2 regions of the Aquitalea sp. USM4 genome follow, and region 1 is predicted to be linked to the other one. Evidence: predicted binding sites of a transcription regulator. Region 1 holds the regulator's gene; the other holds the start of a gene.
What was found. The regulator sigma-54, encoded in region 1, starts transcription at its own class of promoters, with help from an activator protein. The targets are predictions, from matches to a motif close to CTGGCACGCTTCATGCTT.
Positions count from the first base shown of each region.

Region 2: DKK66_RS20580 (pilin) is a predicted target of sigma-54. The motif match lies at 3,367-3,384, and genes of this name have one in related genera.

Region 1 covers NZ_CP029539.1:763,493-769,351, forward strand. Annotated here, with positions in the region: gene DKK66_RS03525 (HAD family hydrolase) at 1-259, shown strand, start outside; gene lptC (LPS export ABC transporter periplasmic protein LptC) at 256-816, shown strand; gene lptA (lipopolysaccharide transport periplasmic protein LptA) at 806-1,357, shown strand; gene lptB (LPS export ABC transporter ATP-binding protein) at 1,354-2,085, shown strand; gene DKK66_RS03545 (RNA polymerase factor sigma-54) at 2,089-3,513, shown strand; gene hpf (ribosome hibernation-promoting factor, HPF/YfiA family) at 3,585-3,911, shown strand; gene ptsN (PTS IIA-like nitrogen regulatory protein PtsN) at 4,033-4,497, shown strand; gene hprK (HPr(Ser) kinase/phosphatase) at 4,490-5,446, shown strand; gene rapZ (RNase adapter RapZ) at 5,427-5,859, shown strand, end outside.
Region 2 covers NZ_CP029539.1:1,198,563-1,204,421, reverse strand. Annotated here, with positions in the region: gene proB (glutamate 5-kinase) at 1-138, opposite strand, end outside; gene DKK66_RS05755 (hypothetical protein) at 210-1,748, opposite strand; gene DKK66_RS05750 (adenosylmethionine--8-amino-7-oxononanoate transaminase) at 1,878-3,227, opposite strand; gene DKK66_RS20580 (pilin) at 3,416-3,844, shown strand; gene DKK66_RS05740 (pilin) at 3,866-4,294, shown strand; gene DKK66_RS05735 (PglL family O-oligosaccharyltransferase) at 4,350-5,859, shown strand, end outside.

The DNA of each region.
Region 1 (5,859 bases):
AGCCCTGAACCAGTTGCTGCAACAGGCGGATGTCACGCTGGAACAATGCGCCTTCATCGGCGACGACCTGATCGACCTGCCGGTTCTGCGCCGCGTCGGCCTGGCGGTGGCCGTGCCGGCTGCCCCCACCCTGGTACGCCAGCATGCGCACTACGTCACCGGTTTCCCCGGCGGTCAGGGCGCAGTGCGTGAACTGGCCGAGCTGATCATGCAGGCGCAAGGCAATTTTGACGCCATCGTGGCACGGTATCTGGCATGATCCGTTCGCACCGCCTGTTTCCCATCCTGCTGGTGCTGATCACCGGCTTGCTGACCGTCTGGCTGGATGCCGTGTCACGCTGGCAGCCCAGCAAGCACGAGCTGGACCCGAACAAGCCAGAAGTCGTGGCGCAAGGCGTGATGGCCACCCGCTTCGACCCCAAGGGCATGCTGCAGGACAAGATGATTGCCAGCCGCATGTGGCAATACCCGGACCGCACCGAGTCGTATTTCGAATCGCCGGACCTGCAAAGCTACAAGAATGGCGTACTGGCCTACCATGCCATTGGTGAAAGCGGCCGTTACAACAGCAAGACCAAACAGGTACTGTTCGACAAGAAAGTCACGCTGATCCAGCCAGCCACCGCCACGCAACAGGAAACCCGCGTAGTCAGCAGCAATATGCGCATTGACACCGTCAAGCACATTGCCCGCGCCGACACCCTCACGCACTTCTACTATGGCAAGTCCAGCGGCAGTGCCGTGGGCTTCATTTACGAGCAGCAGGCTGGTCAGTTACAGCTGCTGTCCAACGCAAAGGCCACTTATGAAAAATAACTGCCGCCGCTTCATCCGGCTGGCCTGGCTGGCCCTCGGCCTGTGCGCCATCCAGACCGCCCATGCCGAAAAGGCCGACCGGGACAAGCCCATCGAAATCAGTGCCGACCGGGGCAACCTCGACCAGCTCAAGGGCGTCACGGTATGGCAAGGCAATGTCGTCATCATCCAGGGCACACTCAAGCTCAATGCCGACCGCGCCACGGTCACCCAGGACAAACAGGGTAACCAGACCATGCAGGCCACCGGACGCCAGGTCAACTTCCGCCAGAAAATGGACGGCAAGAACGAATGGATCGAAGGCCAGGCCAACCAGCTGGACTACAACACCGTCACCCACGTTGCCGTGCTCACCGGCAATGCCCGCGTCAAGCGCGGCAGTGATCTGGTCATCGGCAATGTCATTACCTACAACACCGAAACCGAAATGTATGAAGTCAGCAGCGGTGCCAGCAGCAACGGCGGCCGCGTGACCGCCATCATCCAGCCCAAGCCCAGAGACAACAGCCCTGCCAAGAAAACGGACGGAAGCACTCCATGAGCGGCCCCAGCATCCTGAAAGTGGAGCGCCTGAAAAAGCGCTTCAAAAAACGTACGGTAGTGAAGGACGTCGCCCTGCAGATCCAGAGCGGGGAAGTGGTCGGCCTGCTTGGCCCCAACGGTGCCGGCAAGACCACCAGCTTTTACATGATCGTCGGACTGATCGGTGCCGATGAAGGCGAAATCACGCTGGATGGCAACAGTATCACCCACCTGCCCATTCATCAGCGCGCCCGCCTTGGACTGGGCTATTTGCCACAGGAAGCTTCCATTTTCCGCAAGATGACGGTGGAAGAAAACATCACGGCGGTGCTGGAAATTGCCGGTTACAAGGGCGACAAACTGGAGCAGGAACTCAGCCTCCTGCTCGACGACCTCAATATCGCCCACCTGCGCGAAAGCAATGCGCTGGCACTGTCCGGTGGCGAGCGCCGCCGGGTGGAAATCGCCCGCGTGCTGGCCACCCGCCCACGCTTCATCCTGCTGGACGAACCGTTTGCCGGGGTAGACCCGATTGCCGTCATCGACATCCAGAAAATCATCACCTTCCTGCAACAGCGTGGCATTGGCGTATTGATTACCGACCACAATGTGCGTGAAACCCTGCGCATCTGCGATCGCGCCTACATCATCAGTGATGGTTCGGTACTGGCTTCCGGCGAGCCGGAAGAACTGGTCAACAACGAGAAAGTGCGCCAGGTTTACCTGGGCGAGCACTTCCACCTGTAAGCCATGAAACAGTCACTACAGCTGCGGGTCTCCCAGCAACTCACCCTCACGCCGCAACTGCAACAGTCCATCAAACTGTTGCAGCTGTCCACGCTCGACCTGCAGGCAGAAGTCGAACGCTTCTTGCTGGACAACCCCATGCTGGAACGCGGCGATGAGCCGCCCTCGCATGACAGCAGCCCGGCAGAAACGCCGGCTGCCCAGGAAGAATCCACCAGCACGGCGTCGGACAGCAGCGATGGTGACAACAGCCAGGACGCCAGCAATGGCGAACTCACCGACTGGGGCAGTGGCAGCCGCCGCAACGACGGGGACGATGAATTCGACCCCATGCTCAACGTACCCTGCCCGGTCAGCCTGCGCGAACACCTGCTGGCGCAGCTGGGTGAACTGACCCTGCCCACCCGCGATCAGGCCATTGTCCAGCTGTTGATCGAAGAACTGGACGACAACGGTTTCCTGACTACCGATCTGGAAGAACTGGCCAGTAATCTGCCGCTGGAACTGGAACTGGAAACCGATGAACTGATGGTCGGGCTGCGCCTGTTACAGCAATTCGACCCTCCCGGCATTGCCGCGCGCAACCTGGCCGAGTCGCTTGGCCTGCAACTGGCCCGTTTGCCCGCCAACGAGCCCGGCCATGCACTGGCACGCCAGATTGTGGCCGAGCACCTGACGCTGCTGGGCAACCGCGACTACACCCGCCTGAAGCGCATTCTGGGCGTGGATGACGAAGCCATCCGCGAGGCACAGCAACTGATCGCCCGGCTGACCCCTCACCCGGCGTCCGGTTTCGGCGGCGAAGACGTGCACTATGTCATCCCGGATGTCACCGTGCGCAAACGGCGTGGTCACTGGGTGGCTGAACTCAATAACGGTGCGGTACCGCGCTTGCGCGTCAACCAGCTGTATGCCCAGATGCTGTCGGAAAACCGCGCTGGCGCAGGCGAACTGACTGGCCGGCTGCAAGAAGCCAAATGGCTGGTCAAGAACATCCAGCAACGATTTGACACCATTCTGAAAGTGTCAGAAGCTATAGTCGAAAGACAGCAAGCGTTCTTTGAACACGGTGAAGTCGCCATGCGGCCGCTTATCCTGCGGGACATCGCAGACGAACTTGGCCTGCATGAATCGACCGTATCACGCGTCACCACGCAGAAATACCTGCTTTGCCCTCGTGGTCTGTTCGAGCTGAAGTATTTCTTTGGCAGTGCACTGGAAACCGACAGCGGCGGCGAATGCTCGGCAACGGCCATCAAGGCGCATATCCGCCGCATGATAGACGGTGAAAACCCGGCCAAGCCACTTTCGGACAGCGCCATTGCCGACGAACTGGGAAAGCAAGGGATTCAGGTTGCAAGACGCACCGTTGCGAAGTATCGTGAAGCTATGCAGATACCGCCGGTCAATCTGCGCAAGGCATTGTGATTCACGCCTTGAAGTATATCCGCTCGCCCGGCCGACCCGACCGGGCAGTCAACACAAGAAGGAGTTAGGGTATGAACCTCAAAGTAACCGGTCTCCACCTCGAAGTAACCCCGGCCATCCGCGAATTCGTGGAAACCAAGCTGGAACGCATCACCCGTCATGTCGATCACGTGATTGACGTTGCTGTCACCCTGTCGGTAGACAAGCTGGTGCACAAGGCGGAAGTGAATGTTCATCTCTCCGGCAAGGATATCCATGTAGAGGCCACCGACTCCGACATGTACGCTGCCATCGACGCGCTGATGGACAAGCTCGATCGCCAGGTACTCAAGCACAAGGAAAAACAAAGCGAACACCGTGCAACAAGCCCACAGGTTCAACAGGAAGCCAGCTTGTAAACATTAAGTATTCGATGCGGGAACCCGGCGGGTTCCCGTTTTTATTTGCTCGGAGCCTTTTTCATTTTGATGAAGGCAACGTAGAATTGGCCAGTTTCTGTAGCCGCGTGCAACCATTCCTATGAGCCTGATTGGCAAAATCCTGACACAGGATCACATCCTCCCGGACCTGGATGTCGCCAGCAAGAAGCGCGTCTTCGAGCAGGTGGGCCTCCTTATCGAAAACACCCACGGCATCGCCCGCAGTGAAATTTTCGACTGCTTGTTTGCCCGGGAAAAACTGGGCTCCACCGGCCTTGGCCAAGGGGTGGCCATTCCGCATGGCCGTGCCAGAGGGCTCAAGGAAGCGGCGGGCGTGTTCATTCGCCTGAAGAACCCGATTCCTTTCGATGCGCCGGATGGCAAGCCGGTACAAAGCCTGTTTGTCCTGCTGGTGCCGGAACAGGCAACCGACCTGCACTTGCAGGTACTCTCGGAACTGGCACAGCTGTTCTCCAGCAAACAGCTGCGTGAACAACTGCTCAGCGCAAGCTCGCGTGCCGATCTGTACCAGCTGCTCACCGGATGGAATACCAACCATGCCTAGCATTACCGTGCGCCGGTTGTATCAGGACAACCAGCAAAAGCTCAACCTGACCTGGGTAGCAGGAACCGGCGGCGCGGACAGCCCCATCGGCAACGATGAACAACGCCCCACCCTGGCCCTGGTCGGCCACCTGAATTTCATTCACCCCAACCGGGTGCAAGTGCTCGGTCTGGCCGAGGTGGACTACCTCAACCGGCTGGAACAATCCGCCGCCAAGACCGCGCTGGACCAACTGTTCCACAAAACCATGTCGGTGGTGATGGTGGCCAATGGCCAGCCAGTGCCCAAACTGCTGCGCGACTACTGCCACACCCACAATGTGCCGCTGATGAGCACGCCGCTGGAAAGCCCCTACCTGATGGATGTGCTGCGCATCTATCTGGCGCGCGCACTGGCGGTTTCCACCGTGTTGCATGGCGTGTTTCTGGATGTGCTGGAAATCGGCGTGCTGATCATGGGCGATTCGGCCATGGGCAAGAGCGAACTGGCGCTGGAACTGATTTCCCGTGGTCACGGCATGGTGGCCGATGATGCGGTGGAACTGTACCGCATCGGCCCGGAAACCCTGGAAGGCCGTTGCCCGCCGCTGCTGCGCGACTTTCTGGAAGTGCGCGGCCTGGGCATCCTGAATATCCGTACCATTTTTGGCGAAACCGCCGTGCGTCCGAAAAAGGTGCTAAAACTGATTATTCACCTGGTCAAGGCCAACGATCAGGCGATGCAAGCCCTGGACCGGCTGAATATCCAGTCGGAAACCCAGGACATCATTGGCGTGACGGTGCGCAAGGTAGTGCTGCCGGTGGCGGCGGGTCGCAACCTTGCGGTGCTGGTTGAAGCGGCTGTGCGCAACTACATCCTGCAACTGCGTGGTATCGACAGTACCCGTGAGTTCATCGAACGCCATACCAACTTCCTCAGAGATCAGGAAAATGCGCCTGATATTGATTAGCGGCCTGTCCGGTTCCGGTAAATCCATCGCTCTGCGCGCACTGGAGGACTCCGGCTTTTACTGTGTGGACAACCTGCCTGCCACCATGCTGCATGAAGCCATGTCGCTTTATGCCGATTATGGCTACCAGCAGATTGCCATCAGCGTGGACACCCGCTCCAGCCCTTCTCTGGGCGCACTGCCTGCCGAGGTGGACAAGCTGCGTCAGCAAGGTGTGGATGTACGCTTGCTGTTTCTCGAGGCCAAGCCGGAAACCCTGGTCAAGCGCTTTTCCGAAACCCGCCGCCGGCACCCACTGTCGGGTAGCGGCTCCACGGTGGAGGAATGTATCCAGCTGGAGCAGGAACTGCTGGCCAGCGTGCAGGAAATGGGTATCCGCATCGACACCAGCGAGTTGTCAGCCAATGCCTTGA
Region 2 (5,859 bases), 440 kb from region 1:
GCCACGGCGTTTCAGTTCGGCAATTTCAGCGGCCCAGCGCGCCAGCGCCGCCAGGTCCAGTCCCTTGCCATCATTGGTGACCAGGCTGGAACCTACCTTGACCACAATCCGGTTGGCGGCATGAATCACCGAGCGCATACAAAACCCTTCTGCTGCAATAAATGAAGAAGCTGAAGAGTTTACCGCAAACCGGACAGCCTGGGCGTGGCTCAGAAGTGGTCGCTATCGCGAAATTCCATCAGCTGGAAATGGGGGGATTGCTTGTCCAGCCTGGAGGAGCGTACCAGCATGTCACCCTTGTCATCCCACAGGCGGAATTCGCGCAGCCGGCTGAACGGGCGGCCTTGCATCAACAGCAGGGCCGGACGGCGCAGGCTGGCAATGGCCGGGAGGCGCAGGGCAAATTGCGGGGTGTCGCTGGGATGGGTAATGGTGGGAATCACCATGACGGCTTCGGGTTTGGCCGCGATGATTTCCACCCCGCATTCCACATCTACCCCATCCGGCAGCAAGGATACCCAGCACACCATGCACAACTGGGCGCTGTCAGGTTTGCCCGGATGAGTCAGCAACACAGCTTCGCCAGCGCGCAGGGTCTGGCCGCGTGGCTGGCCGCGCAGCAGAAAGCCGGTGGCACTCTGGTTCACCACCACAAACAGGCTGGGCGGCGGCGGTGCGCGGGTGGTGGGGGGCGGTGCGGCTTCTTCGTTGCCGGCCTGCACCCAGCTCATGCCGTTGCTGCGATACCAGATGGCCGGCACGGTGGAAATCAGTTCGATTACTTCCTGGATCGGCAGGCGCTGGTGTCGGCGGCGGCGCGGTTGCTGCCATTCGGCAGCCAGCGATTGCAGCAGGTGCAGCTCATCGTAAGTCTGGCTGGGGTTGCTGCTGGTGTTCTGTACCTTGGTCAATTGCTCGATGCTGTGATTCAGCACGGTAATGGCCGGTACCAGGTCCAGCAGATAACATCCCGCTTCCAGGGTTTCCGCCTGGATACGCAGAAAGCGCGGCGGTTCGTCACGGCTGGCATCCACCAGATAGCCATGGGCCTGGCCCTGGATTGCCTCAACCGGAACCAGACCGGTTTGATGGGCCAGATCCATGATCAACTGCTTGGCCACCAGTAATTCCGGCATGGACAGCCGGTTGGTGGAGGTCAGCCCCAACAGCAGGATCTGGCGGTAAATGGTGGCTGGTGAATCGTCGTTTTCCAGATGCTTGTCCTGCCAGCCACGCGCCAGGGCAAAGCTGAACAGCTGGTGGCAGTCGTACCAGAAGTGTGCCGGTGGCGGGCTGTAGCTCTGGCAGCAGATGCTCAGCAACTGGCGTGCCGACATCATGGTGTACAACAGCAGTTCGATGCGTTGTTGCTCGCGTTCCAGCAGGCCACGTTTGGCCAGCCGCTCGCTCAGCGTGCGTTTGAAGGCAATGAAAATGGCTTCGAACAGGGCTGCACCCAGCATGGCCAGCTGGCGGGTGCGCGGTGCCGAGGTCAGATCGGTCTGGATGATTTCACTTTCCAGCGCCGGGTAGTAGCGGTCCAGCCCTTTCAGGTATTGCAGCAGCAGCTTGTGGCGGTTGGCCACTTCCATCGGGGTACGGCTGAGATTGCGCAAGGCATCCAGCATCTGGCGGCCGCATTCATGCAGGTCGGTGTAGGGCAAGCGTTCTACCCAGCTGGCAACGCTGTCAGGGTTGGTGTCTACCAATCTCGGGTCCATATCCAGAGCGGGCAAGGCAAGCTGCATCGTGCATCCTGTGGCTAGGCGGGTAAGGGAATGAGTTCTGGCGGAATGACAAACCATATGGATGGTTGATCTGCCATTCCTTGTATCGCTCATGCTATTTGAATCAAGCCCGCCTAGGCAAGGTAATCCTCACGGCAACGCGGTGACCGGCCCGGTCAAAATCGTGTTTTCTTGATGCAGGGCATCCAGTACGGTGCTGGTGGCCTGGAACAGCTGCATCATTTCCGCGGGCTGCATGACATAAGGCGGCATGAAGTACACCGTCTTGCCGATCGGTCTGACCAGACAGCCCAGTTTCAGCATGGCTGAGAAAAATGCTTGTGCAAAGTCGGCGCGCGGGCTTTCTACATCAAACGCCCAGATCATGCCGGTATGGCGGAAGTGACGCACATCCGCCCGTTCAGCCAGCGGTGCCAGAATGTCGGTAAAGGTGGCGGCCAGTTCGCGGTTGCGCGCAATGATGTCTTCGTCGGCAAAAATGTCCAGCACCGCCAGGGCGGCGCTGCAAGCCAGGGCATTGCCGGTGTAGCTGTGGGAGTGCAAAAAGCCGCGGGTGACATCATCGTGATAAAACGCCTGATAGATGGTGTCGGTGCTCAGTACACAGGACAGGGGCAGGAAGCCACCGGTAATGCCTTTGGACAGGCAGAGAAAGTCCGGTTTGATACCGGCCTGCTCGCAGGCAAACAGCGTGCCGGTGCGGCCAAAGCCAACGGCAATTTCATCGGCAATCAGGTGTACCTGGTACTGATCGCACAGGCGGCGCAGTTCTGTCAGGTAGACCGGGTGGTACATGGCCATGCCGGCCGCACCCTGTACCAGCGGTTCCACAATGATGGCCGCCATTTCGCCAGCCTTCTTTGTCAGCACATTTTCCAGCGAGCGAATCGCCGTCATCGCGACATCTTCAGCGCTCTGCCCTTGTCGTGCCAGTCTTGCATCCGGCGATGGCACCCGCACGCCAGGCTTGAGCAGCGGCGCATAGGTGGCGGAGAACAGTGGAACATCGGTGACGGCCAGCGCACCGGCGGTTTCACCGTGGTAGCTGTTATCCAGGCTGATGAAACGGCACTTCTCCGGCTGGCCGATGTTCTTCCAGTAATGAAAGCTCATCTTCAGGGCAATTTCGGTGGCGCTGGCACCATCCGAGGCATAGAACACATGGCCAAGCCCGGTCAGCGCCGACAGGCGCTCGGACAGTTCGATCACCGGCCTGTGGGTGAAACCGGCCAGGATCACATGTTCCACCTCATCCAGTTGCTGCCTGATGGCCTGCTTGATACGCGGATGGCCATGACCGAACAGGTTCACCCACCAGGAACTCACGGCATCCAGGTAACGATTGCCGTCGAAATCCTCCAGCCATACCCCTTCGGCTTTGGCGATGGGGATGATGGGCAGGGTTTCGTGGCGTTTCATCTGGGTGCAAGGGTGCCAGACGCTGTCGCGGCTGCGGTTCAGCCAGTCCTGGTTGCTCATGAGGGCTCCTGTATGCGGGAATGGCAGGATGCTAACACAGCCAGTCCCGGCAGCCGGAACTGACAAAAAACGTCACATGCTGACAGACTATGCAGGGTGAGTGATGGCGTACCTCCCTGAAAACACAGTGTGCAGCCACCTGGCACGCTTTCTGCATTATGTAGCCCGTGCATACCACGGAGAGGGGCATGCGACGCAATAACGGTTTTACCTTGATTGAACTGATGATTGTGGTAGCCATCATCGGCATTCTGGCTGCGATTGCGATACCGGCGTATCAGAACTACACCATCAGGGCCAAGATTTCCGAGGGTCTGACCTCCGCCGATGCAATCAAGTCTGCGATGTGGGATAGCTACACCACGAATAACAGTTGGCCTGGCAGTAACGCTTCAGCAGGGATTGCCTCGGCAACGGCTTTTGCCACGAAGTACATCGACAGCATCAATATCGTGTCAGCTTCTTCGGTAAGCCAGATTGTTGTCAGTTTTAATGCAAGTACAGTGTTAAGTGGGCTTACGGTAACGTTGACGCCTGTCATTTCGAGTGGATCCATCACTTGGTCGTGCCAGTCGAATACGTCATCAACCCAGTATTTACCTTCCAGTTGTCGTTAACCATCAAGCAAAGGAATGAACATGAACAGCAAGATCCAGCAAGGTTTTACCCTGATCGAACTGATGATCGTGGTGGCCATTATCGGTATTCTCGCCGCCATCGCCATCCCGGCCTATCAGGATTACACCAAGCGTGCACGTGTGACGGAAGGTCTGTCGCTGGCTTCCGCTGCCAAGACTTCAGTTTCCGAATACTACGCATCCAACAATGCATTCCCGGACAACAATGCTTCCGCAGGTCTGGCAACCACCATTTCCGGTACTTCGGTGTCTGATGTACAGCTGAGTACCAGTGGTGTGATCACCATCACTTACAAGCCGGTTGTGGATGCGACTACTAATCAGTTGCAGCTGACCCCGACTGCCGGTTCCGGTGCGGTGACCTGGAAATGTGCTGCTCCTGCTACCAATGGTGTTCCGAGCAACTGGCTGCCGTCCAACTGCCGCTAATTGTTTAGTGCAGGTTAAACAGGAAGGTGCTCTGCAAAGAGCACCTTTTTTTGTCATGATCAAAAAGAATGACTGCCTGGCGGTCTTGCTTGCACTGGCGGTAACGCTGCCCTTCCTGAGCTGGTTCCGTGTTGCTCCGCTGACCGACTGGGTGTCGGATACCGCCGCACTCGCCCTGCTGGCTTGCTCCTTGCCACTGATATTGCCCGCATGTGGTAAGACGAATCTGTCGATCAGCTGGTTCTGTCTGCCAATCTGGGCGTTTGCTGTTTATCTTTTGCTGTCTTCACGACATCTGGATAGTGCGATTGCCAGCATCGTCTTTATCCTGTTCCTGTCGGTTTGGTCCGTGTTGTTTTCCGGGCATGCGCAGTCTTTGGACCGAGAGCGTTTCATTCGAATTCTTGCGTCATTGATTCTGGTTTTTGCCCTGTTTCAGGTTGCGTTGGGAATGGCGCAGTTATTTAGCCTTGCTCCTTTGTTGCAAGGTTTTGTGGTGTATGACCCAAACGCCGCAGATTCAAACATCATGGGAAATATTGGCCAGCGCAACCAGTATGCCCAGTTCCTGTGCTGGGGGATTGTCTCTGCCAGTTATCTGCATGCAGCGGGCAAACTGCGCATGCCATTTTTTGTGCTGTCAGTGCTCTTTATGGCTTGGCTGTCAGCTTGTTCTGGTGCGCGGCTGGTGTGGGCCTATGCTTTTGTTCTGGGAGCGCTCTCTGTGTTCTGGCTTGTGCGCCGTCAGAATGGCATGGCGGTAAGGATGGCGAAAGCGGCGTTAATTGCAGTGATAATGATGATTTTTCTGCAACTGGCCAGCAAGCAGATTGCCGGACTGCTGTCCTTGGTTGGACTCACCACGCACAGCGTCAGCGGCACGGAACGCTTCTTTGCTGCCGGTTTTGGTATCCGCCGCTGGATTGAATGGACCAAGGCCATCGAGATTTTTATCCAGCATCCGTGGACAGGTGTTGGCTGGGGACGGTTCGCTGCTTATTCTGCAGAGCTTGAATTGACTGGTGGTTTTCCCAAGTCGCCAGAAAGCTGGTTATTCATCCATTGCCATAACCTGTTTTTTCAGTTGCTGGCCGAAACGGGATTGCTTGGTGTATTGATCATTTTCATCCCCACGTTGCTTTGCCTGTTGTCCTATGTGCGTGGCGGGCAGCAAACTGCCGAAAACATGTTGCTGTTATGCATTGGTTTGGTTGCCATGACCCACAGCATGTTCGAATACCCGCTGTGGTATCTGCCCTTCCTTGCCATGTTTGCCATTGTCTTGCTGTTGGCCCCGCTGGAGCGTGTCAATGTGCCCGTGCGCTCCTCCATCCTGAGAGTTACAGGACTGGTGGCTTGTGTCTTGGCCATCGGGTATGTGGTGAATGGGGCGGTCAATTTCCGGACACTGGTGATATACAACATGCCGGCCGGTAATGCACAGGAAAATTCGCAACGCCTGCAAAGTCTGTTTGAAATGGAAAAAGATCCGCTGTGGGCTACGGATGCGGATTTTGTCCTGGTCAACTATCTGGTTGCCTCCAAGGCAGATCTCAAGCTGAAGC